DNA from 3 places in the Kitasatospora sp. NBC_01560 genome. Region 1 is predicted to be linked to each of the others. Evidence: riboswitches for the same ligand, from Rfam matches in the RefSeq annotation. Region 1 holds a riboswitch; each other region holds the start of a gene.
What was found. A riboswitch is a leader RNA that binds a small molecule or an ion and turns the genes downstream of it on or off. The one in region 1 is predicted to bind cobalamin.
Positions count from the first base shown of each region.

Region 2: linked by a shared signal. The riboswitch ahead of OH807_RS09785 (HoxN/HupN/NixA family nickel/cobalt transporter) and the one ahead of OH807_RS25630 (ribonucleoside-diphosphate reductase subunit alpha) in region 1 are both predicted to bind cobalamin.
Region 3: linked by a shared signal. The riboswitch ahead of metE (5-methyltetrahydropteroyltriglutamate--homocysteine S-methyltransferase) and the one ahead of OH807_RS25630 (ribonucleoside-diphosphate reductase subunit alpha) in region 1 are both predicted to bind cobalamin.

Region 1 is NZ_CP109364.1:5,860,709-5,868,292, forward strand. Features, by position in the region: gene OH807_RS25630 (ribonucleoside-diphosphate reductase subunit alpha) at 1-1,168, opposite strand, end outside; cobalamin riboswitch at 1,358-1,499, opposite strand; gene OH807_RS25635 (hypothetical protein) at 1,740-2,975, shown strand; gene OH807_RS25640 (glycoside hydrolase family 26 protein) at 3,116-4,591, shown strand; gene OH807_RS25645 (hypothetical protein) at 4,737-5,636, shown strand; gene OH807_RS25650 (glycosyltransferase family 2 protein) at 5,706-7,157, shown strand; gene OH807_RS25655 (glycoside hydrolase family 113) at 7,209-7,584, shown strand, end outside.
Region 2 is NZ_CP109364.1:2,354,909-2,362,492, reverse strand. Features, by position in the region: gene aroB (3-dehydroquinate synthase) at 1-946, shown strand, start outside; gene aroQ (type II 3-dehydroquinate dehydratase) at 955-1,383, shown strand; gene OH807_RS09815 (AAA family ATPase) at 1,475-2,374, shown strand; gene OH807_RS09810 (Fpg/Nei family DNA glycosylase) at 2,528-3,337, shown strand; gene OH807_RS09805 (DUF3995 domain-containing protein) at 3,389-3,841, opposite strand; gene OH807_RS09800 (RNA polymerase sigma factor) at 3,979-4,497, shown strand; gene OH807_RS09795 (SRPBCC family protein) at 4,494-4,988, shown strand; gene OH807_RS09790 (ArsR/SmtB family transcription factor) at 5,040-5,456, opposite strand; cobalamin riboswitch at 5,539-5,733, shown strand; gene OH807_RS09785 (HoxN/HupN/NixA family nickel/cobalt transporter) at 5,766-6,962, shown strand; gene rpmG (50S ribosomal protein L33) at 7,039-7,203, opposite strand; gene OH807_RS09775 (M24 family metallopeptidase) at 7,397-7,584, shown strand, end outside.
Region 3 is NZ_CP109364.1:9,116,199-9,123,782, forward strand. Features, by position in the region: gene OH807_RS38895 (CARDB domain-containing protein) at 1-1,881, opposite strand, end outside; cobalamin riboswitch at 2,301-2,470, shown strand; gene metE (5-methyltetrahydropteroyltriglutamate--homocysteine S-methyltransferase) at 2,658-4,970, shown strand; gene OH807_RS38905 (3-hydroxybutyryl-CoA dehydrogenase) at 5,078-5,944, opposite strand; gene aceB (malate synthase A) at 5,971-7,584, opposite strand, start outside.

The DNA.
Region 1 (7,584 bases):
CGTAGAGGGTCTGCGCGGGGATGGTGCGGACGGCCTTGCCGGCCAGCTCGGCCTTGCGGTACGCCTCGTCGAAGTCGGCGCCCCAGAGGTCGACCAGCTCGGGCACGTCGGCCGGGGAGAAGAGCGACCAGTCGGCGTTGGCGTTGACCCGGCGCATGAACTCGTCCGGGATCCAGTGCGCCAGGTTGAGGTTGTGCGTGCGGCGCGCCTCCTCACCGGTGCTGTCGCGCAGCTCCAGGAACTCCTCGATGTCCGCGTGCCAGGTCTCCAGGTAGACGCAGGCCGCGCCCTTGCGGCGGCCGCCCTGGTTGACGGCGGCGACCGAGGAGTCGAGGGTGCGCAGGAACGGGACGATGCCGTTGGACTTGCCGTTGGTGCCCCGGATCAGGCTGCCGCGGGAGCGGATCCGCGAGTAGGAGAGGCCGATGCCGCCGGCGTGCTTGGAGAGGCGGGCGATCTGGGCGTACCGGGAGTAGATCGAGTCCAGGTTGTCCAGCGGCGAGTCGAGCAGGTAGCAGCTCGACATCTGCGGGTGCTTGGTGCCGGAGTTGAAGAGGGTCGGCGAGGAGGTCAGGTACTCCAGCCGACTCATCAGGCGGTACAGCTCGGCCACCTCGCGCACCGACTGCTCGTTGTCGCCGACCGCCAGGCCACAGGCGACGCGGAGCAGGAAGTGCTGCGGGGTCTCGACCACCTTGCGGGTGATCGGGTGGCGCAGCAGGTAGCGGGACTGCACGGTGCGCAGGCCGAAGTACTCGAAGCGGTCGTCGCCCTGCGGGTCGACCAGCGCGTCCAGGGTGTCTGCGTGCTTGGCGACGAAGGCCGCGGTGGTGTCGCCGATCAGGCCCTCGGCGTGGCCGACGGCGATCGAGGCGGAGAAGCAGACCGAACCCTGGCCGACCGCCTCGTCGACGATCTCCAGTGCGAGCAGGCGGGAGGCCAGCTTCGAGTACTGCGGGTCCTCGGCGATCATCGACGCTGCGGCGTCCACGGCCAGCCCGCGCAGCTCGGCGAAGTCCGAGCCGGCGTGGCGGCCGCGCAGCGCGGCGGCGGCGACATGGCCGGGGTCCACCTGCGGCAGGTCGACACTGCGGTCGGTCAGCAGCCGGAGCAGCGCGCCGCCCGGGTCGGAGACCGTCGGGACGGCGGGGGAACCCTGGGCGGGCAGGGTGACTGAGGCAGCGGTGGTCAAGGCGCTCTCTCCTGGCGGCGATCGGCGGCTGTGGATCGGGGGGCGCCGGGCCGTTCGGGGCAGGGGAGCACGGCGCGACGGCCGGAAGGCGTCGCGCGACGGTGACATCCCCGGCCCGCCCGCGAGGCCCGGAAGTGGTGCAGTGCTGGAGGCCCCTGCGGGGAGGCCGGACGGCACGCCGTCGGCAGGTACTCGGACTCGCGGGCTCTGGTCGGAGCCGCCCGCACACCGCTGCGGGGCAGTCCCGGACTCGCACCGGGTTCCCCTGCGTCGACAGCAGGATTGAGCATACATCTAGTGGTGTCCGCTCGATGCGACACCACATCTTGTGCGGCGCCGCGTGTCGGCCCGGTGACCGGTGGTACCGGAACGGGCCCGTTGCAGGGCCGGGCCGGGGCCCCGGCGGCGCCCGGGCCCGGCCCGGGCGGGTGCGCGGCCGGCGCCCGGGGGTGTCCGGATTGGGAAACGGAATGGTCACCGGGCGGGAGTTCGGTCAGGAGCATGCCCTACGATCACGGCTCATGAGGGAGCGGAGCGAGGGGGACGCATGAGCGACGGAACGGGCGCACCCGGACAGGCACCGCAGGGGCAGCAGCCGCCCGGGCCGGTGCCACCAGCGCCGTACCCCGGCGCACAGCCGGCACCGCCGGCGCCGGGCGGATTCGGCCCGCCGCCCGCCTCCTACGGGCCGCCGGTGCCCGCGCAGCAGCCGGTGGTTCCGCCGGTGCCCGTGGTGCCGCAGCCGCCCGCGCCGCAGCCCGTCCAGCCGCAGCCGGTCCACCAGCAGCCGGTGCCCCAGCCGGTCCGCCAGCAGCCGCCGCAGCCGCCCGTGCAGGCCCAGCCGCCCGCCCCGCAGCCGCCGCAGCCGGTGCAGCAGCAGCCGGTCCAGCCGCACCCCGGGCAGCCGTTCCCGCAGCAGCAGATGCCACCGCAGATGCCGCAGCAGCAGTGGCAGGCCCAGCCGCCCGCCCCGCAGCCGCACGGCGAGCCGGACTGGGCGGCGCTGGCCGACCGGAACGAGGCCGACGCCAAGCGCAAGGGCCGGCGGAGGATCATCGGCGCGGCGGTCGCCGTGGTCGTGGTCGGCGGCCTGATCGCCGGCGGCCTGATGTTCCTGAAGAAGGACGACGGCGGCAAGAAGGACCCGCTTGCCGGGCCCAGCGCGACGGCCGCCCAGTCGACGGCGCCCTCGGGCAAGGCGTCCCCGACGAGCACCCCGAGCGCCACCGCCACCCCGCCGGAGGACCCGTCCAAGGCGCTCTGGGAGGCCGCCACGGACCCGGCGCCGCAGGACGCCGCCGCGCTCTTCTCCGCGCTCACCGTCACGGTCAACGGCGCCACCTGGAACCGGACCGTCGTCTCGCTCGACTCGCCCTGCTGGGACGGCAACTCCACGGTCGGCGGCCTCGGCAAGGCCCTCGGTGACCAGGGCTGCCGCCAGGTGCTCCGGGCCACGTACGTCTCCGGCGACAGCGCGGTGACGGTCGGGGTCGCGGTCTTCGACCACAAGCAGCAGGCCGAGACGGCGCTGAAGAACTACGTCGGCCACCTCAAGGGCGCCGCCGCCCCCGGCTCGCCGGCCTTCTGCACCACCCCGGGCTGCACCAACACCAAGGGCACCCTGGGCCGGTACGGGTACTTCACCGTCGAGGGCTCCGCCAAGGGCGGCAACACCGCGGACGCCACCGCCACCGCGGCGGCCGTGGGCTTCGGCGAGCACGTGAAGAACCAGCTGCTCCAGCGCGTCAAGGCCGGCGCCCCGGCCGCCGCCCCCACGGGCTGACGGCCGCCGGGCCCGTCCGCCCCGGCCGGGCCCGTTCGCCCCGGCCGGGGGAGTGTGGCAGGCTCACCGCCAGTCCGTCGTACAGGTGTTCCGGTGGGGTCGGCGCAGGCCGGTGCCGGTCAGCATCCGGAGGAGTGTCCGTGCCCCTGCCCCGAGCGCTGCGCGCCAAGCCCGCCGTGCTGGCCGCGGCCGGTGCGGTGCTGGCCGCCGGGACGGTCGTGCTGGCCGGCCACGACGGCCGGGCCGACGGCGACGGCGGCCGGCCGTCGCCCGGGCCCGCCACCCGCAGCGAGCTCACCCTGGGCAGCGCCGGGCGCACCCTGCCGCCCGAGGTCGGCCGCGGGCTCGTCGCCCGTGACCCGAAGGCCTCCCCGAACGCCCGGGCCGTGCAGCAGCTCCTCGCCGACCTGGAGAGCCAGGCCCGGGCCGGCCACTCGGCCGGGACGGTGATCGGCCAGCACGTCGAGGCGCACAACGAGCTCTACAACCCCGAGTACGGTGACTACCCCGGGACCAAACCGGTCGGCTACTACTACAAGAAGGCCGCCGACATCACCGGCAAGCTGCCCGGCTTCGTGGAGACCGACCTCGGCCCCGGCTACGGCCAGAGCGGCTGGGGCGTCGGCAACCCGCGCTCGTACTCGCAGGGCCGCTGGCCGGCCTGCGCGACGGGCTGGCAGTACACCGACGACGCGGTCGACCTGATGACAGCCGTCTGGTCCGGCCACCCGCGCGCCGAGGACGGCAGCTACGGCGCGTCCGGCGTGCAGAAGAACTGCGACGGCACCACCACCGAGCTGCCCGACAACGGCGGCGCCCCGGCCGGGCTGGTCGGGATGTCCTTCCACCAGCCCTACCCGGGCTCGGACGTGAAGTCCTTCGACCGGGTGCTCTGCTCCTCCTCGCCCGCCGCCAAGGACCCCGGCTGGTTCGGCCGGGTCGTGGACAGCACGGGCGGCACCCCCGAGTACCAGGCCCTGCTCAAGGACCTCTCCTACCTGGCGGACCACCTGGAGTACCTGGCCGCGCACGACGTCCCGGTGCTGCTGCGCCCGTACCACGAGATGAACGCGGCCGACTGCGCCCGCGGCTTCTGGTGGTCCGGCCGCAAGCCGGCCGAGTACCAGGCGCTCTGGCGGATCACCTACCACTACCTGGTGGAGACCAGGGGCCTGCACAACCTGCTCTTCGCCTGGACGCCGGTCTCCTGGGACGGCGCACCCGGCGTCGACCCCTGGGACTACTACCCGGGCGCGCAGTACGTCGACGTGGTCGGCGTGGACGACTACAGCGGCAGCCCGGCGCACCCGATCGGTACCGGTGAGGTGTGGACCGAGCGGTACTACGACGGGCTGGCCGCCTACGGGAAGCCGCGGATCCTGGCCGAGTCCTTCGCCGTCCCGGTCAACGCCCGCCAGCCGGACACCCTGCGCCGCACCCCGTGGACGATCTGGACGGTCTGGGGCCAGTCGCTGACGGCCGGCAACCTGACCCCGGACCAGCCGCGCAACTCGAACGCCGACGTCAAGGCCACCTACGGCAGCGGGCTGGCCCTCACCGGCGGCTCCGGCCCGTTCGCCCCCGGCATCGACTGGAGCGGGCTGCACGTCCGGTGAGCCCGGCGGCGGCCCCGGTGAGTTCGGTTACACGTCGCAGGCCCGCTGAACCCCGGGAATTCCGGGTCCGTTGGCCCGTGTGGCATTCTGTGGCGCGGAATCGGGTTGACGCCGGGAACGCCCGGCAGGGGCGGGGGTACGGGAGATGACACAGGCGCGTCCGCACCGCCTGGCCGGCGGCCTCGCCGTGGCCTGGGGCACGGTGCTGCTCGGCTGGGCGCTCTACAACTGCTTCGGACAGGTCGGCTTCGCCACCTTCGTCAAGGGCATCTTCTTCTACGGCGGCTCCTCCGTCGGCGCCGAGACCGGCAGCCTCAACTACGCGGCCCTGTACCTGACCGCCGGCATCCTGCTGCTCCGCGGCCGGGACTGGGCGCGCGGGGTGGCCGTCGGCGTGGCGCTGGTCGAGGGCTACAACCGGGTGCGCAGCCTGACCGGCGCCCTGCTGGACCCGCCGCAGCGCCACTGGTTCACCGGCACCACCGAGGGCTGGCTGAAGCTGGCCACCTTCGGGGCCGGTGTGCTCGTCACCACGACGCTGGTGGTGCTGCTGGTCGCCGCACTGCGCCGGGGGGCGGGGACGGGCTGGGCGCCGGCGCCCGCGCCGTGGGCGGCCGGCGGGCCGTCGCCGTTCCAGCCGCTGCCGGAGCAGCTGCACTGGTCGCTCCGCCAGACGCTGCCGCAGGACCAGGCGCTCGGTCAGCCCGTGCCCCAGCAGCAGCTGTTCGGCCCGCCGCAGCAGGCCGCCCCGGGGGCGGCCGCCCAGCCGCAGACCCAGCCGCAGACCCAGCCGCAGGCCCGCCCGCAGACCCAGCCGCAGGCGCCCGTCCCGACCCGGCCGGACTGGCCGCAGCCCGCGCACCCCGCCGCCCAGCAGCCGCCGCAGCCCGCCTGGCCGGCGCAGCAGCCGCCCGCCCGGCCGCCGGTGCCCCCGCAGGCCGCGCCGCCGCAGCAGGCCTGGCCGGCCCCGCCGGTGGCGCCCGGCCCGGTCACCCCCGGCCCGGTGGCGCCCGGCCCCGTCCCGCCGCCCCCGTACCAGGGCTGACCCACCAGAACCACCGCCCGCGCCGGGCGGTCGAACGACCGACGTCACAGACGAGGAACGGCTTTCACCATGACATCAGCGACGCCCGTGCGGACGGTCCTGACCACGTCCCGCGAGGCGGCCCGGCTCGCCGACCGGCAGATGTCGTGGAAGCCCCGGGTCTCCCCGTTCTACGTCTCCTTCCTGGTCATCTTCTCCTTCTCGATCTGGGCCTACGTCCCCAACCCGACCCCGCTCGGCTGGGCGATCACGATCCTCTGGGGCATGCCGGTGTTCGGCGTGCTGATCGGCTTCCAGGGCGTGCTGATGGTCCGCCGCCGGCTGCGCCAGGTCGACCGGATGACGCCGCCGTCCCCGGCCGAGGACGACTACCTGATCGTGCTGGTGCCGACCATCGGCCGGCACGACACCTACCCCGCGCTGGAGCGCTCGGTGCTCTCGTACGTCGAGCACCTGCCGGCGTACTTCCCGTGGATGCGGGTGGACATCCTCACCGAGGAGGGCTGCGCGGCCGGCGAGAAGATCGACGACCTGGCCGCCCAGCACCCGCTGATCCGGGTGGTGACCGTGCCGAAGGCGTACGAGACGCCCAACGGCACCAAGTTCAAGGCCCGCGCCAACCACTACTCGCACGAGCTGCGGATCGAGGAGGGCGAGGCCGAGGACGACGTCTGGGTGCTGCACATGGACGACGACACCGGCGTCGGGCCGGACACCGCCGCAGCGGTGGCCCAGTTCATCAACCGGCAGCGCCGCGCCGGGGACGACGCCAAGCACATGGCGCAGGGCATCCTGACCTACCCGCGCGAGAACGCCGTCTCCACCTTCACCTGGCTCGCCGACGCGATCCGCCCGGCCGACGACATCGCCCGGTTCCGCGCGATGACCGGCACCGGCACGCCGATCGCCGGGGTGCACGGCGAACTGCTGCTGGTGCGCTCCTCGGTGGAGGCCACCATCGGCTGGGACTTCGGGCCGAAGACCATCGTCGAGGACGCCCAGATGGCGCTGAACTTCTGCCTGCGCTACCCGGGCCGCAGCGACTGGTTCAACGGCCGCTGCTACGGCGCCTCGCCGGCCGGGGTGCAGGACTTCCTCAAGCAGCGTGAGCGCTGGGCCTGGGGCCTGGTGGCGCTCTGCTTCAACAAGACCATCCCGCTGCGGTTCCGGCTGTTCATCGGGATGGGCATGGTCAGCTGGGTGCTCGGCCCGCTCCAGCACGTCGGACTGGTGCTGCTGGTGGCCTGGTTCACCGGGACGATGAACACCTCGCCGGTGACCCAGTCCGTGGTGCTGCTCTGGTCGATCAACTTCGCCTACGTCATCTGGACGTACTGGGAGGGCCTGCGGCTCAACGTGGTGGGCTCGGCCAACCACCGCCGCAAGTGGTGGGAGCCGATCGTGGTGGTCGCGGCCATCCCGCTGTTCTCCTTCCTGGAGGGCTGGGGCGGTCTGCGGGGGCTGATCAAGTTCGTCCGCCGCGAGGAGAACAAGTTCGTCGTCATCGCCAAGCCGGCCTGACCGCCGGCCTGACCGGCGGCGGAACAGCTGCCAGGAACTGCTGCCAGGACTATGAAACGCTTCGTCATCTTCATCCTGCCGACCGCCGTGCTCGGCATCACCGTGGGAGTCCCGATCATCTGGGGCGACCACCCGATCAAGTTCGACCACCGGCGGCCGACCGAGGTGCACTGGGCCGGGACGGCCAACGAGCAGGGCCGGGTCTGGGGCTTCGGCAAGGACGCGCCGCCGGCCGAGGACACCGGCCCCAAGGTGGCCCGCCCGTGGGCGAAGGGCAGCCCCGAGTGGGGCGTCCAGGTCTACTGGCTGGACGACCCGGCGGACCCGGAGAACTTCGTCCAGGGCAAGGCCGACCGGATCGTCGACTACGTGGTCGGCCTGAACGCCAACGCGCTCTCGGTCTCGTTCCCGTTCTACACCGTGGGCA
Region 2 (7,584 bases), 3.5 Mb from region 1:
GCTGGCGGCCACCGCCGACGCGATCCGCGAGGACCTGCTCGGCGAGGGCTACGAGGCGATCGTCCTCCAGGTGCCGAACGCCGAGGACGCGAAGAGCGCCGAGGTCGCCGCGTACTGCTGGTCGGTGCTCGGCCAGACCGGCTTCACCCGCAGCGATGTCGTCGTCGGCCTCGGCGGCGGCGCCACCACCGACCTGGCCGGCTTCGTGGCCGCCACCTGGCTGCGCGGGGTCCGCTGGATCTCGATGCCCACCACGCTGCTCGGCATGGTCGACGCGGCCGTCGGCGGCAAGACCGGCATCAACATCGCCGAGGGCAAGAACATGGTCGGCGCCTTCCACCCGCCGGTGGGCGTGCTGGCCGACCTCGACACCCTGGCGACGGTGCCCACGCACGACTACGTCTCCGGCCTCGCCGAGGTCATCAAGTGCGGCTTCATCGCCGACCCGGCCATCCTCGACCTGATCGAGGCGGACCCGGAGGGCGCCCGGAGCCCCGCCGGGCAGCACACCGTGGAGCTGATCCGCCGGGCCATCCAGGTCAAGGCCGACGTGGTCTCGGGGGACCTGAAGGAATCCGGCCGGCGCGAGATCCTCAACTACGGCCACACCCTCGGCCACGCCATCGAGCGCAACGAGCGGTACAAGTGGCGGCACGGCGCGGCGATCTCGATCGGCATGGTCTTCGCCGCCGAACTCGGCCGGCTGGCCGGCCGGCTGGACGACGGGACGGCCGACCGGCACCGCTCCGTGCTGGCCTCGGTCGGCCTGCCGCTGACGTACCGCGCGGACGCCTGGCCGAAGCTGCTGGACGCCATGAAGATCGACAAGAAGTCGCGCGGCGACCTGATCCGCTTCATCGTGCTGGACGGCCTCGGCAAGACCTCGGTGCTGGAGGGCCCGGACCCGTCGCTGCTGGTCGCCGCCTACGCGGAGGTCTCCGCGTGACGCGGGTGATGGTGCTCAACGGCCCCAACCTCGGCCGGCTGGGCAGCCGCGAGCCGGACGTCTACGGCGCCACCTCGTACGCCGGGCTGGTCGAGCGCTGCACGGCGCTCGGCAAGGAGTTCGGCTTCGAGGTCGAGGTGCACGAGACCAACTCCGAGCAGCAGATGGTCGAGTGGCTGCACGAGGCGGCCGACGGCCAGGTGCCGGTGGTGATCAACCCGGGCGCCTTCACGCACTACTCGTACGCGATGCGCGACGCCGCCGCCCAGCGGACCGCCCCGCTGATCGAGGTGCACATCTCCAACCCGTACGCCCGGGAGACCTTCCGGCACACCTCGGTGATCGCCGCGGTCGCCTCCGGCACGATCGCCGGCTTCGGCCTCGGCTCGTACGAGCTCGCGCTGCGCGCGCTCGCCGAGCAGCTCACCGCCCGCTGAGGCGGGCGCGGCCGCCCCGTCGGCGGCCCGGCGGCGGACTGTGCCCGCCGCCGGGCCGCCGTGTAGTGTCCCCGCTGAAAGAAGTCGGGAGGTGACCGTGACGCAGTACGCCGGGGGTGGACACGTCCCCCCGCATCCCGTCGCTCCGCCCGTTCCGCCGTACCCCGGCCCCACGACCGCGGGGGCGCCGCCGCAGGCCCCGCCGTCCCCCGCCGGGCAGCCGGGCGCACCGCACGCGGCCGCCCGCCCGCCGTACGGGACCCCGGCCGGACCGGCCCCGCTCCCGCCGGTGCCCGCGCCGGCCGCGCACCCCGCGCCTGCCGGACACCCCGCTCCCGCCGCCCCGGTGCCCGCCGGGGCCACCGGGCACTTCCTGCTGCCCTCCGGCGCGCCCGTCCAGCTCCCGGCCCACCCGCCGCAGCAGCGGATGCCGGCCGGGCCGCTCGCCGTCCTGCTGATCGGACCGGCCGGGGCCGGCAAGACCACCGTCGCCCGGCACTGGGCGGAGCGCCGGCCCACGCCGACCGCGCACATCAGCCTGGACGACGTCCGCGAGTGGGTGCAGTCCGGATTCGCCAATCCGCAGTCCGGCTGGAACAACGCCTCCGAGGCGCAGTACCGGCTGGCCCGCCGCACCTGCGGCTTCGCCTGCCGCAACTACCTGGCCAACGGCATCTCCTGCATCATCGACGACGCCGTCTTCCCCGACCGCCCGGCGATCGGCCTCGGCGGCTGGAAGCGCCACATCGGCCCCGGGATGATCCCGGTCGTGCTGCTGCCCAGCCTCGACTCGGTGCTCGACCGCAACGCCCGCCGCAACGGCAACCGGCGGCTCAGCGACGAGGAGGTGGCCCGGATCCACGGGCGGATGGCCGGCTGGTACAACTCCGGGCTGCCGATCATCGACAACTCGAACCTCGACGTCGCCGCCACCGCGGCCGAGCTGGACCGGGTGATCCTGGCCCGGCTGATGGGCATCCCGGTCCGCTGAGCCGCCCGGAGCCGTGCCGGAGCGGTTCCCGGGGGCACCCGGTGCTGGGCGGCCCCGGGAGGCATCGCGGCGGTCGTCCGCCCGGCGGGGCCCGTCGGTGCCGGCTGCGATGATGGGGGCATCCTGTCGCACACCCCGGGGGAGCTGACGCCCGTGCCGGAAGGCCACATCATCCACCGCCTCGCCGCGGAGAACGCCGGCGCCTTCGGCGGCCGCCCGGTCCGCGCCAGCAGCCCGCAGGGCCGGTTCGCCGACGGTGCGAAGCTCGTCGACGGGCAGGTGCTGACCGGGGCGGAGGCCACCGGCAAGCACCTCTTCCTCGGCTTCGAGAGCGACACCTGGGTGCACATCCACCTCGGCCTCTACGGCGGGTTCACCTTCGGCGAGGGCCCCGCGCCCGAGCCGGTCGGGCTGGTCCGGCTGCGCCTGGCGAACGACGACGCCTACGCCGACCTGCGTGGCCCCAACACCTGCGCGCTGATCACCGACGCCGAGAAGGCCGCGGTCGCGGCGCGCCTCGGCCCCGACCCGCTGCGGGCCGGCGCCGACCCGGAGCCGGCCTGGCGGCGGATATCCGGCAGCCGGACGACGATCGCGGCACTGCTGATGGACCAGAAGGTGCTGGCCGGGGTGGGCAACGTCTACCGTGCCGAGGTGCTGTTCCGGCACGGCATCAACCCGCACCGGGCCGGGCGCGACCTCGGCCGGGCCGAGTGGGACGCCGTCTGGGCCGACCTGGTCGCCCTGATGCGCGAGGGGGTCGGCGCGGGCCGGATCGACACCGTCCGCCCCGAGCACACCCCCGAGGCGATGGGGCGGCCCCCGCGGGTGGACGACCACGGCGGCGAGGTCTACGTCTACCGCCGGGCCGCCATGCCCTGCCTGGTCTGCGGCACCGAAGTCCGGACGGAGGCGCACGCCGCGCGGAACCTCTTCTGGTGCCCGCGCTGCCAGCAGGCCTGACGAGGCGTCGGGCTCCCGGACGCGTCCGCGGACGCCGGGGGAGGGGCGGCGTCAGCCGTCCGCCCCGGTGCGGGCGACCGCCAGGGCGGCGGCCGCGGCGGCCAGGCAGAGCGGGGTGTAGCAGACGAGGTTGAGCCGGTAGAAGGCCGAGCCGGGCTCGACGCCGACCCCGGCGGCCCAGACCAGCCCGGCCACCCCGCGGGCGAGCAGCCCGGCGGCCACCGCGCGCGGCCCCCAGCGCAGCGCCACCCCCGGCAGCCGGCGGGCCGCGTCGCCCAGCAGGCCGCCACGGGCGAGCACCAGGGCCGAGCCGGAGAACAGCAGGGCCGCGAGGGGCAGCACCACCGGCGGCGTGAACGGCACCTCGGCATTGAGCACCGCCCGGGAGAGTGATGCCGGGCCGGCCGCCGGCCAAGTGCGGCCGGTGGCCCAGTAGACGTGCAGCAGGGCGTCGGCGGCGAGCAGGCCGGCAACGGCGAGGGCGGCGGTACGGCGACGGTTCACGGTGGTCCTCCGGGCATCCGACGATGAGTCACCCCGCAGGAGCCGCCCGCCCGGCCGGGCGTTCCCGTGACGAGCGTCACAGCGGAAAGTCGGGGGAGGGAGGGAACATCCGGCCGGTCCGGCGCCTCTGATGCGGTGTGGATGGCCCTGAAACCCGAACCGCCGACCGGCTCGCCGGCCTGGTCCGCGCCGCCCAGCGCGGCGACCAGCTGGCCGTCGGCGAGCTGCTGGAGCTGGTCGAGCCCTATGTCCGCCGGCTCTGCGGCCCGATCGCGCTGGACGACGGCCCCGACGCGACCCAGGAGGCGCTGATCGCCGTCTTCCGCAAGCTGGGCCAGCTCCAGGACCCGGCCGCGCTGTTCGGCTGGGTCCGCTCGATCGCCGTCCGGGAGGCCGTCCGGTATGTCCGGCGGGTCGCCCGCTGCGTCCCCGCCGACCTTTCCGAACTGCCCCGACCCGGCGACCCGCAGCTGGCCACCGACATCCAGGACGTGCTGGCCCGGCTGACTCCCGAGCACCGCGCCGTCCTGGTGCTGCGGGACGTGGAGGGCCTGGACGAGAGGTCCACCGCAGAACTGCTGGGTGTGGCACCCGGCACCGTGAAGTCCCGGCTCTCCCGGGCCCGGCTCGGCTTTCGAAGGGCGTGGCAGCAGTGAGCGCACGGATCCCCTGGCCGACTGCGGCCTTCGACCCGGTGCGCCGGCTGCACGTGATCGCCGCCGTGACCCCCGGCGCCGCCGTCCGGGAGGCGCTGATCGAGGCGCCCTTCGAGCAGGTCTGGGCGGCCGCGGCCGACCTGGAGGAAGGGCTCCCGCGCTGGCTGCCGGACATTCGGTCGGTCCGCGTCACCGAGGGACCGGCGGACGGCCGCGCCGAGGCGCTGGTGACCGGCCACACCCGGCTGCGGGCCCGTTTCGACGTCGAGCTGGCACCCGGCTGGTGCCTGATGCGCAGCCGCTTCCTGCTCGGCGGGATGGCGGCCCGCCCCGAGGCGGCCGGCACCCGCTTCGCCTTCCTCGGCGCGTTCCGGCTCCCCGGCGCGGGCCCGCTCGGGCTGCTCCTGCGGCCCGCGACCGACCCCCTGGCCCGGCGCTCGCTGGACCGCTTCGAACGGCTGGTACGGGAGGGGCGAGGGCGGGAGCGGTGAGGCGGACTCCGGGCCCGGGGCGGTGTCCCGTGGGCGGAGCCGGTCAGCCGGTCAGCCGGTCAGGTCGGCCGGCCGCGGTGGTGCGGGGAGCGGGGGCTCGCCGTGCTCGTCGTGCTCGGCGGCGGCGCACTCGTCGAGGAGGGGGCGCAGAGCCTCGTCCACGAGCCGGTAGCGCACCACACGGCCGTCCTTGTCACCGGTCACCACACCGGCGGTGCGGAGCAGTCGCAGCGCCTGCGAGACGGCCGGGTCGCGCATCCCGGTGGCGACCGCCAGGTCGGAGACGGCGAGCGGCCCGGCCCGGTGCAGGGCGAGCAGCAGGGCGAGCCGCCCCGGGTCGGCGAGCAGTGAGAACCGCTCGGCCCAGGACCGGACGTGACCGGTGTCGCCGATGGCGGCGATGGCCTCGCAGACCCGGTGTCCGTCGATGGTGCGGTGGCCCGCGCGGTCGGCCGGTACGAGATGCATGCGGACATTCTTGCAGCCCACGGCCTGTGATCCTGGACACCTGCGCAGGTGCGCAGCCTTGCAAGGGTGGCGCGCGGCCCCCTACGGTGTTCCCCGCCGTGGTGTTCGGGAAGACCGGTGACGGACCCTCAGGGGTCCGGAGTCCGGAGCGGCCCTCGCCACTGTGATCGGGGGGATTCGTCCGTATCCACGAAGCCACTGGGCGCCTTGCGCGCCTGGGAAGGCGGATGCGGAAGCCCCGTCAGCCAGGAGACCGGCCACGGCATCTCACGAACGTCTATCCACGAGGTGCTGGAGCGTGATCCGAAGATGACCCTGCCCGAAACCGCCGCTGTTCCAGCGGTGTCCACCGCCCTGCCGACCTTCCGCTGGCGGCGCGAGGACACCCTCCGCACGGCCGGGTTGATGGGGGTGATCCTGGCCATGCACGTGGTGGCGTTCGGGACGCTGATCTTCCTGGTGGCTCCGGAGGAGTACAAGGTCGGCACCCAGGTCTTCGGGGTGGGCCTGGGCATCACGGCGTACACCCTCGGCATGCGGCACGCCTTCGACGCCGACCACATCGCGGTGATCGACAACACCACCCGCAAGCTGATGGCCGACGGCAAGCGGCCCGTCTCGGTGGGCTTCTGGTTCGCCCTCGGCCACTCCTCGATGGTGGTCCTGATGGCCGCCCTGGTGGCGGGCGGCGCGCAGCTGGCCAACACGCTGATGGACGACGAGTCCACCACGCACCAGTGGCTCGGCGTGGTCGGCACCTCCGCGTCCGGCGTCTTCCTCTACCTGATCGGCGCGCTCAACCTGGCGGCGCTGTTCGGCATCCTCAGGGTGTTCCGGTCGATGCGCGCCGGTCGGTTCGACGAGGCGGAGCTGGAGGAGCACCTCAACTCGCGCGGCCTGATGGCCCGGGTGCTGAACCGGGCGACCCGCTCGATCACCCGGCCCGGCCAGATGTTCCCGGTCGGCATGGTGCTCGGCCTCGGCTTCGACACCGCGACCGAGGTGACGCTGATGGTGATGGCCGGCTCCGGCGCGGCCGCCGGGCTGCCCTGGTACGCGATCGTCTGCCTGCCGCTGCTGTTCGCGTCGGGGATGAGCCTGTTCGACACGCTGGACGGGACGTTCATGAACTTCGCGTACCAGTGGGCGTTCTCCAACCCGGTGCGCAAGGTGTACTACAACCTGACCATCACCGGGCTGTCGATCGCGGTGGCGTTCATCATCGGCACCATCGAGCTGGTCGCGGTGCTGCACGAGAAGCTGGACCTCACCGACCCGGTCAGCGGCTGGATCGCGGACATCTCGCTGGACAACGTCGGCTACGCGATCGTCGGCCTGTTCGTGGTGGTCTGGGGAGCGGCGATCGCCTACTGGCGGCTCGCCGGTGTCGAGAAGCGCTGGAGCCCCCGGCCGGTGGGCACAGGGGCCGGCTCCGGCGCCGCCGTCCCCGGTCCGGCCGCCCCGGACGCTGCCGCCGTGCGGACCGCCGGGGAGAGCACGGAGTAGCACCCCGCCCGACGTGCCGCGGCGCCCGTCCGACCCTCGCAGGGGCCGGACGGGCGCCGCGTCCGCGTTCCGGGGCTCAGCGCTCTTCGCGGAAGTCCACGTGCTGCCCGGCGGCCGGGTCGTACTTGCGCAGCACCAGCCGGTCCGGGTCGTTGCGCCGGTTCTTGCGGGTCACGTACGTGAAGCCCGTCCCGGCCGTGGACCTGAGCTTGACGACGGGGCGCAGTTCACTGCGGGCCATGGGTGTCCTCCTGGTACCTGCACGGGGCCCGCTCCGGCAGCCGGCCGGAGCCGTACGCCGAAACGGATGTCGTTTTCACCCTGTCCAACACGACCGCCTCCCCGCCCATTCCCGGGCCGTGGTGCGAGGTGGGGGATGCCCGGGTGGGGGTGCTCGGCGGGCGGATCGGGGTGGGGGTTCGTACGCTCGACGCATGTCTGATGCGTACGCGGGCCGGCGGGAGCGGTTGCGGGAGCACTGCAGTGCGTCCGGGGCCGATGCGGCGCTCATCACCAGGGCGGCGAACGTGCGGTACCTGACCGGGTGCCCGCCGTGCGGGGCGACGCTGCTGCTCACCCGGGAACGGGTGCTGCTGGCGCTGCCCGACGATCTGCCGCCGGA
Region 3 (7,584 bases), 3.3 Mb from region 1:
GACGGCCTTGACGATCTTCAGGCCGGCGAACGGCTCGGTGACGGTGTTGCTGGTGCCGGTCACCGTGGAGCCCGAGGGCGTGGTCGCGGTGACGGTGGCGGTGTTGACGATCTTCCCGGCCGCGACGTCGGCGGCGGTGGTGACGTAGGTCGCGGTGCAGTCCACCGATGTACCGGGCGCGAGCGGTCCGGCCGGGCAGGTCACCGCCGGTGTGCCGGGGCCGTTGTCCGCCACGGTGACGCTCGTCAGCGCCTCGGCGCCGTTGTTCGTCACCGTGTACGTGTAGTGGATGGTCTGGCCGGCGGCCGTGAACTGGGCCTCGGCGGCCTTCTTCACCACGGCGAGGGCGTCGAGGGGCACGACGGCCGTGTTGCTGGTGGTGGTGACGCTCTCGCCGCCGGGGGCGGTGCCGGTGGCCCGGCCCTGGTCGGTGACGTTCTTGTTCGCGACGTCGGCGGCGGTGGTGACGTACGTGGCCTGGCACGTCGTGGTCGCGCCCGGTGCGAGCTGGTCCACCCCGCAGCCCGAGACGTTCACGCCCGGGGTCAGGTCGGTGACGCCCACACCGGTCAGCGGCGCCTGGCCGGTGTTGGTCACCGTGTACGTGTAGTGGATGGTCTGGCCGGCGGCCGTGAACTGGGTCTCGGTGGCCTTCTTCGTGACGGCCAGGGCCCGCAGCGGGACGCTCACCTGGTTGCTCGTCGCGGTGACGACCTGGCCGGTCGGCGCGGCCGCGGTGACGGTGGCGGTGTTGACGATCCTCCCGGCCGCGGTGTCCGCCGCGGTGGCCGGGTAGCTGGCGGTGCAGTTCGCCGACGCGCCCGGTGCGAGCGGTCCGGCCGGGCAGGTCACCGTGGGCGTGCCCGGGCCGTTGTCGGTGACGGCGACGGTGGTGAGCGGTACGTCGGCCCTGTTGGTCACCGTGTACGTGTAGTGGATGGTCTCGCCGGTGACGAACGAGCCCTCCGCCGCGGTCTTGGTGATCGACGGGGCGGCCACGGTGTTGCAGTTCCCGCTGTCCTGCACCGACGTTGCGCCGAAGAACGCGTTCCCCGTCGCGCTGACCTGGGTGAACGCCAGCGGGTCGGTCGACGCGGCGGTCGGGATCGGGGCCGTCAGCCTGTTGAGGTTGCCGTTCGCGCCGAACAGGTAGACGTCGCTTCCGGACAGGGCCATCCCGAACGTGGTCGGGACGGTGCCGACCTCGGTGAGCGTGTTGTCCGGGTGGATCCGGAAGATCGCGCTCGGGGTGGACCCGGACGATCCGGCGGGGGAGGCCGAGGCGAGGATGTCACCGTCGGCGAGGGAGAGGAAGTCACCCGCCGACACGAACCCGGCCGGGAACGAGGCGCCGAAGACGGCGCTCGCGCCGGTGGCCGGGTCGATCGTGAAGATGGTGTTGGTGCTGAAGGTGCCGGTCAGCAGCAGGCCGCTCGGCAACGGGCTCAGCGCGTTGAACACACTGACGGACGGCGATGCCGCCGGGCCGGTGACTGCCACCGACGCCGTCTCCGCCCCCGTGGCCGGGTCGATCGTGCGCAGCGCGGGGGCGGAGCCGGGGAAGTCGATCCCGTAGAGCGTGCCACCGTCGGCGCTGAACCCGATGTCGCCGTAGTCCCGCACCACCGGCACGCTGAACAGCTGCGTGCCGGTGGGGCTGTATTCGATCAGCCGGTGGTCGCCGCCGCCGGTGTTCGCCCACAGGGGTGCGGGCGGGCATGCCGCCCGGGTGTGCGGGACGGCCTTGGGCTGCGTTCCGTCGGCCGGCCTCGGCAGGGCCGTTGCCGTGCCCGATCCCCACAGCACCGTCGTGCCGGCCAGGGCCAGCCCGATGGCCGCGGTTGAACCACGGCGGGACAAGGACGGTCTGCTCGGCGTCATCTCAGCTCCAGATCGGTCGGGTGGGTGAATCGCCGCAGACCGTCCGGTTGGCCGCAGGTGCACGACCGATAGGCATATGGTGCGACAATTTGTGCACAATGAGTGACCTTCTTGCGGATCATTCATGCGGACAATCGTTCGACGTCCACCGGATGAACCACTGCCGTCCACCGGACAGCGCCGTTCCCGGTCCTCCTCCCGGATTCCTGAACGCCGGGCCGGTGGGCCCCGGCCGGGCCCGGCCGGCGCCGGCTTCGGCCGGCGTCAGCACCGGGGCCCGGGACGGTGACAGCCGGTCGGCCGGCTCCGACGGCGTCTCAGAATGTGGTCGGTTGAGTGATTCTCCGGTCGGATGCCGCGGGATTGGCCGTAGGCTGCCGGGTGTAGCTGGTACGCCCCGTCCGCCAGGCGGGGTGTCGTAAGAGGGAACCCGGTGACGCCTTTCAATTGGCCAGTCCGGGACTGCCCCGCAGCGGTGAGCGGGAACGACCGCCGTCAGACGCACTGGGCCCGGGAGGGTCTGGGAAGCGACGGCCAGTAGGTGTCCGCCCTGGAACCAGGGTGGGCGTGCCCGCGAGTCCGAAGACCTGCCTGCTGCCCGCCCGCGGTGGACCCGCGTGCGGCTGTCCGATGACCTCGAGGGCGGGTCGGCGACCACACCGGGTGGATCGGGCGTGCGCGTTTGCAGCGCCGGCCTGCCGTCTGGTTCGTCGTCCCTTCGCGTCCTCGTGCCGTCCTCGGGCACTTGAGGAAACAGACTCGCGAAGGAGAGTCCCTTGACCACGAAGTCCGCAGACGCGGCGACCGCGACCGTGTTCGGCTACCCCCGCCAGGGCAGGGGCCGGGAGCTCAAGAAGGCCGTCGAGGGGTACTGGAAGGGCACGGTCACCGCCGACGTGCTGCTGGCCACGGCCGCCGACCTGCGCCGGGGCAACTGGCGCCAGCTCGTCGACTCCGGCGTCACGGAGGTCCCGACCGGCGACTTCTCGCTCTACGACCACGTGCTGGACACCAGCGTGGCCGTCGGCGCGATCCCGGCCCGCCACCGGGCGGCCGTCGACGCCGACCCGTTGGACGGCTACTTCGCCATGGCGCGCGGCACGCAGGAGGTGGCGCCGCTGGAGATGACCAAGTGGTTCGACACCAACTACCACTACCTGGTGCCCGAACTCGGCCCCGACACCACGTTCGCCGCGAACCCGGCCAAGGCCGTCGCGGAGCTGCGCGAGGCGCTGGCGCTCGGCCACCGCGCCCGCCCGGTGCTGGTCGGCCCGATCACGTACCTGCTGCTCGCCAAGCCCGCCCCGGGCGTGGCCGCCGACTTCCAGCCGATCACCCTGCTCGACCGCCTGCTACCCGTCTACGCCCGGCTGTTGGCGGACCTGAAGGCCGCCGGCGCCGAGTGGGTGCAACTGGACGAGCCCGCCCTCGTCCAGGACCGCACCCCCGCCGAACTGAACGCCGCCGCCCGCGCCTACCGCGACCTCGGCGCCCTCGCCGACCGGCCGCAACTGCTGGTCGCGACGTACTTCGACCGCCTCGGCGACGCCCTGCCGGTGCTCGCCAAGGCTCCGGTCGAGGGCCTGGCACTGGACTTCACCGGACCGGCCGCCGCCAACCTGGACGATCTCGCAGCCGTCGGCGGCCTGCCCGGAAAGCGCCTGGTGGCCGGGGTGGTGGACGGCCGCAACATCTGGATCAACGACCTGGAGAAGTCCCTCGCCACCCTGGCCACGCTGCTCGGCCTCGCCGACCGGGTCGACGTCGCGGCATCCTGCTCGCTGCTGCACGTGCCGATCGACGCCAGCACCGAGCGCGACATCGACCCGCAGATCGCCCGCTGGCTCGCCTTCGCCAAGCAGAAGGCCGCCGAGGCGGCGCTGCTGGCCCGGGGCCTGCGCGAGGGCACCGGCGCGATCACCGCCGAACTCGCCGCCAACCGGGCCGACCTGGCCTCCCGCGTCAACTCGCCGATCACCCGTGACCCCGCCGTCCGCGCCCGTACGGCGGCGGTGACCGAGGCCGACGCCCGGCGGCCGCAGGCCTACCCCCGGCGGAGCGAGGCCCAGCGCGCCCGCCTCGGCCTGCCGCTGCTGCCCACCACCACCATCGGGTCCTTCCCGCAGACCACCGAACTGCGCGTCGCCCGGGCCGATCTGACGGCCGGCCGGATCGGCGCGGAGGCCTACCGGGAGCGGATGGAGGAGGAGGTCCGCGAGGTGATCGCGTACCAGGAGAAGGCCGGCCTGGACGTCCTCGTCCACGGCGAGCCCGAACGCAACGACATGGTCCAGTACTTCGCCGAGCAGCTCACCGGCTACCTGGCCACCCGGAACGGCTGGGTGCAGTCGTACGGCACCCGATACGTCCGCCCGCCGGTGCTCGCCGGGGACATCTCCCGCCCGCACCCGATGACCGTCGACTGGTTCCGCTACGCGCAGGGCCTGACGGACCGCCCGGTCAAGGGCATGCTCACCGGGCCGGTCACCATGCTCGCCTGGTCCTTCGTCCGCGACGACCAGCCGCTCGCCGACACCGCCCGCCAGGTCGCCCTCGCCCTGCGCGACGAAGTCACCGACCTGGAGGCCGCCGGCGCGGCCGTCGTCCAGGTCGACGAACCCGCGCTGCGCGAGACCCTGCCGCTGCGCGCCGCGAGCCGCCCCGCCTACCTGGACTGGGCCACGGAGTCGTTCCGCCTGGCCACCTCCGGGGTGCGGGCCGACACCCAGATCCACACCCACATGTGCTACGCCGAGTTCGGCGCGATCATGACCGCGATCGACGAGCTCGACGCGGATGTGATCTCGCTGGAGGCCACCCGTTCCCACATGGAGGTCGCCGGTGAGCTGGCCGGGGCCGGCTACCCGCGCGAGGTCGGCCCGGGCGTGTGGGACATCCACTCCCCGCGCGTCCCGAGCACCGACGAGGCGGTGGCACTGCTCCGGGCCGGGCTCGCGGCGATCCCGGCCGAGCGGCTCTGGGTCAACCCCGACTGCGGTCTGAAGACCCGCGGTTGGGCCGAGACCCGGGCGTCGTTGGACAGTCTGGTCGGTGCCGCCCGCCGTCTGCGGGAGGAACTCGCCGGCTGAGCGCCGGTGCGGGACCGGAGGGGCGGACGGGGGCCGCAGCTGACCGGGAGGACCGGGAGGACCGGGAGGACCGGGAGGCCACCACCGCACCGCCTCCGGATCAACGGTCAGGCCTTCCGGTGCGCGTGGAAGCCCCGTCCACTCTTGCGGCCGAGCAGACCGGCCTCGACCATCCGGGCGAGCAGGGGCGGCGGGGCGTAGAGCGGCTCCTTGTACTCGTCGTACAGGGACTCGGCGATGGCCTGGACGGTGTCCAGGCCGATCAGGTCGGCGAGGGCGAGGGGCCCCATGGGGTGGGCGCAGCCGTGCACCATGCCGGCGTCGATGTCCTCGACGCCGGCATGGCCCGCCTCGGCCATCCGGATCGCGGACAGCAGGTAGGGGATCAGCAGGGCGTTGACGACGAATCCGGCGCGGTCGCGGGAGCGGACGACGTGCTTGCCGAGGACGTCCCGGGTGAAGGTCTCCACCCGGTCGAGGACGGCCGGGTCGGTGTGCAGCGAGGGGACCAGCTCGACCAGGGGCATGACCGGTGCGGGGTTGAAGAAGTGCAGACCCAGCAGGTGCGTGGCGCGGCCGGTGGCGATGCCGAGCCGGGTGATCGGGATGGCGGAGGTGTTGGTCGCGAGCACCGCCTCCTCGGAGACGAGGATCTTGTCGAGGGCTCGGAGGACCTCGGTCTTGACGCCTTCGGCCTCGACGACGGCCTCGACCACCAACTGCCGGTCGGCCAGCGCCTCCAGGTCGTCGGCGAACAGCAGGTGCGCCCAGGCGTCGGTGCGCTGCTGTTCGCCGAGACGGCCCCGCTGGACGGCGTGGTGCAGCGAGCGGTCGATCCGGCTGCGGGCGGCGCGGAGGGCGGCCGAGCCGTTCTCGCAGACGACGGTGTCGAGCCCGGCACGGGCGAAGACCTCGGCGATGCCGGCGCCCATCTGGCCGGCACCGACGACGGCGACACGGCGGATGTCGTTCATGCACTGTCTCCTTGGCGGGGGCCGGTTCAGGCGGCCGGGGTGGTGAGGCGGACGAGGTGGCGGGCGTAGGCCCCGGTGGTGAGGAAGGCGGGCAGCTCGGTGCCGAGGGCGGTCTCGGTGAGAATCCGGGTGGCGTCGTCGACCAGGATCGGGTCGGCGCCCTCGGCGAGCAGTGCGGCCCGCTCGCGGTCGATCAGCCGGCGGACCAGGTCCGGGGTGGCGAGCGAGCCACCGGCCAGCCGGGAGCAGTGGTGGACCCACTGCCAGAGCTGGCAGCGGGCGATCTCCGCCGTGGCGACGTCCTCCATCAGTCCGAACACGGCGACCGCGCCCGCGCCGCCGAGCCAGGCGGTGAGGTAGCGCAGCGCGACCGCGACGTTGGCGCGCACGCCCTGCTCGGTCGGCAGGCCGACGGTGAGGCGGTGGACGGCGAGCAGGTCGGTGGCGGTCACCTCGACGTCCTCGCGGGTGCGGTCGAGCTGGTTCGGGTGGTCGCCGAGGACGGCGTCGAACGCGGTGCGGCAGGTGGCGACCAGGCCGGGGTGGGCGACCCAGGAGCCGTCGAACCCGTCGCCGGCCTCGCGTTCCTTGTCGGCCCGGACCTTCGTCAGCGCGGCTTCGTTGGCCGCGGGGTCGCGCTGCGGGACGGCGGCGGCCATGCCGCCGATGGCATGGGCGCCGCGCCGGTGGCAGGTGCGGACCAGCAGCTCGGTGTAGGCGCGCAGGAACGGCTGGGTCATGGTGAGGGAGGAGCGGTCGGGCAGCACGAAGCGCGGGCCCTGCCGGGCGAAGTTCTTGATCAGGCTGAACAGGTAGTCCCAGCGGCCGGCGTTGAGACCGGCGGCGTGCTCGCGCAGCTCGTACAGGATCTCGTCCATCTCGAACGCCGCGGTGACGGTCTCGATCAGGACGGTGGCCCGGATCGTGCCGCGCGCGATGCCCAGCTCGGCCTGGGCGAAGGTGAAGATGTCGTTCCAGAGCCGGGCTTCGAGGTGGTTCTCCAGCTTGGGCAGGTAGAAGTACGGGCCGCTGCCCCGCTCGATCTGGAGCCTGCCGCAGTGGAAGAGGTAGAGGCCGAAGTCGACCAGGGCGCCGATCGCGGGGCGGCCGTCGATCAGCAGGTGGGCCTCGTCCAGGTGCCAGCCGCGCGGGCGGACCACGATGGTGGCGGGGGAGTCGCCGATCCGGTAGCGCCTGCCCCCGGGGGTGGTGTCGTCGATCCGGCGCTGGATGGCGTCGAGCAGGTTGAGCTGGCCGGAGACGAGGTTGTGCCAGGTGGGGGAGGTGGCGTCCTCGAAGTCCGCCAGCCACACCTTCGCACCGGAGTTCAGCGCGTTGACCGCCATCCGGCGCTCGGGCGGGCCGGTGATCTCCACCCGGCGGTCGTCCAGCCCGGGTCCCGCCCCGGCGACCCGCCAGCCGGCGTCCTCCCGGACGGCGCGGGTGTGCGGGAGGAAGTCCAGGCCCGCGCCGGCGGCGAGGGCGGCGGCGCGGCGTGCCCGCTCGGCGAGCAGTTCGGCGCGGCGGCCGGCGAAGGCGCGGTGGAGCCGGGCGAGGAAGGCCAGGGCCTCGGGGGTGAGGATCTCCTCGAAGCGGTCCTCGTGCGCGCCGAGGAGCTCGACGGGCGGCCCGACGGGGAT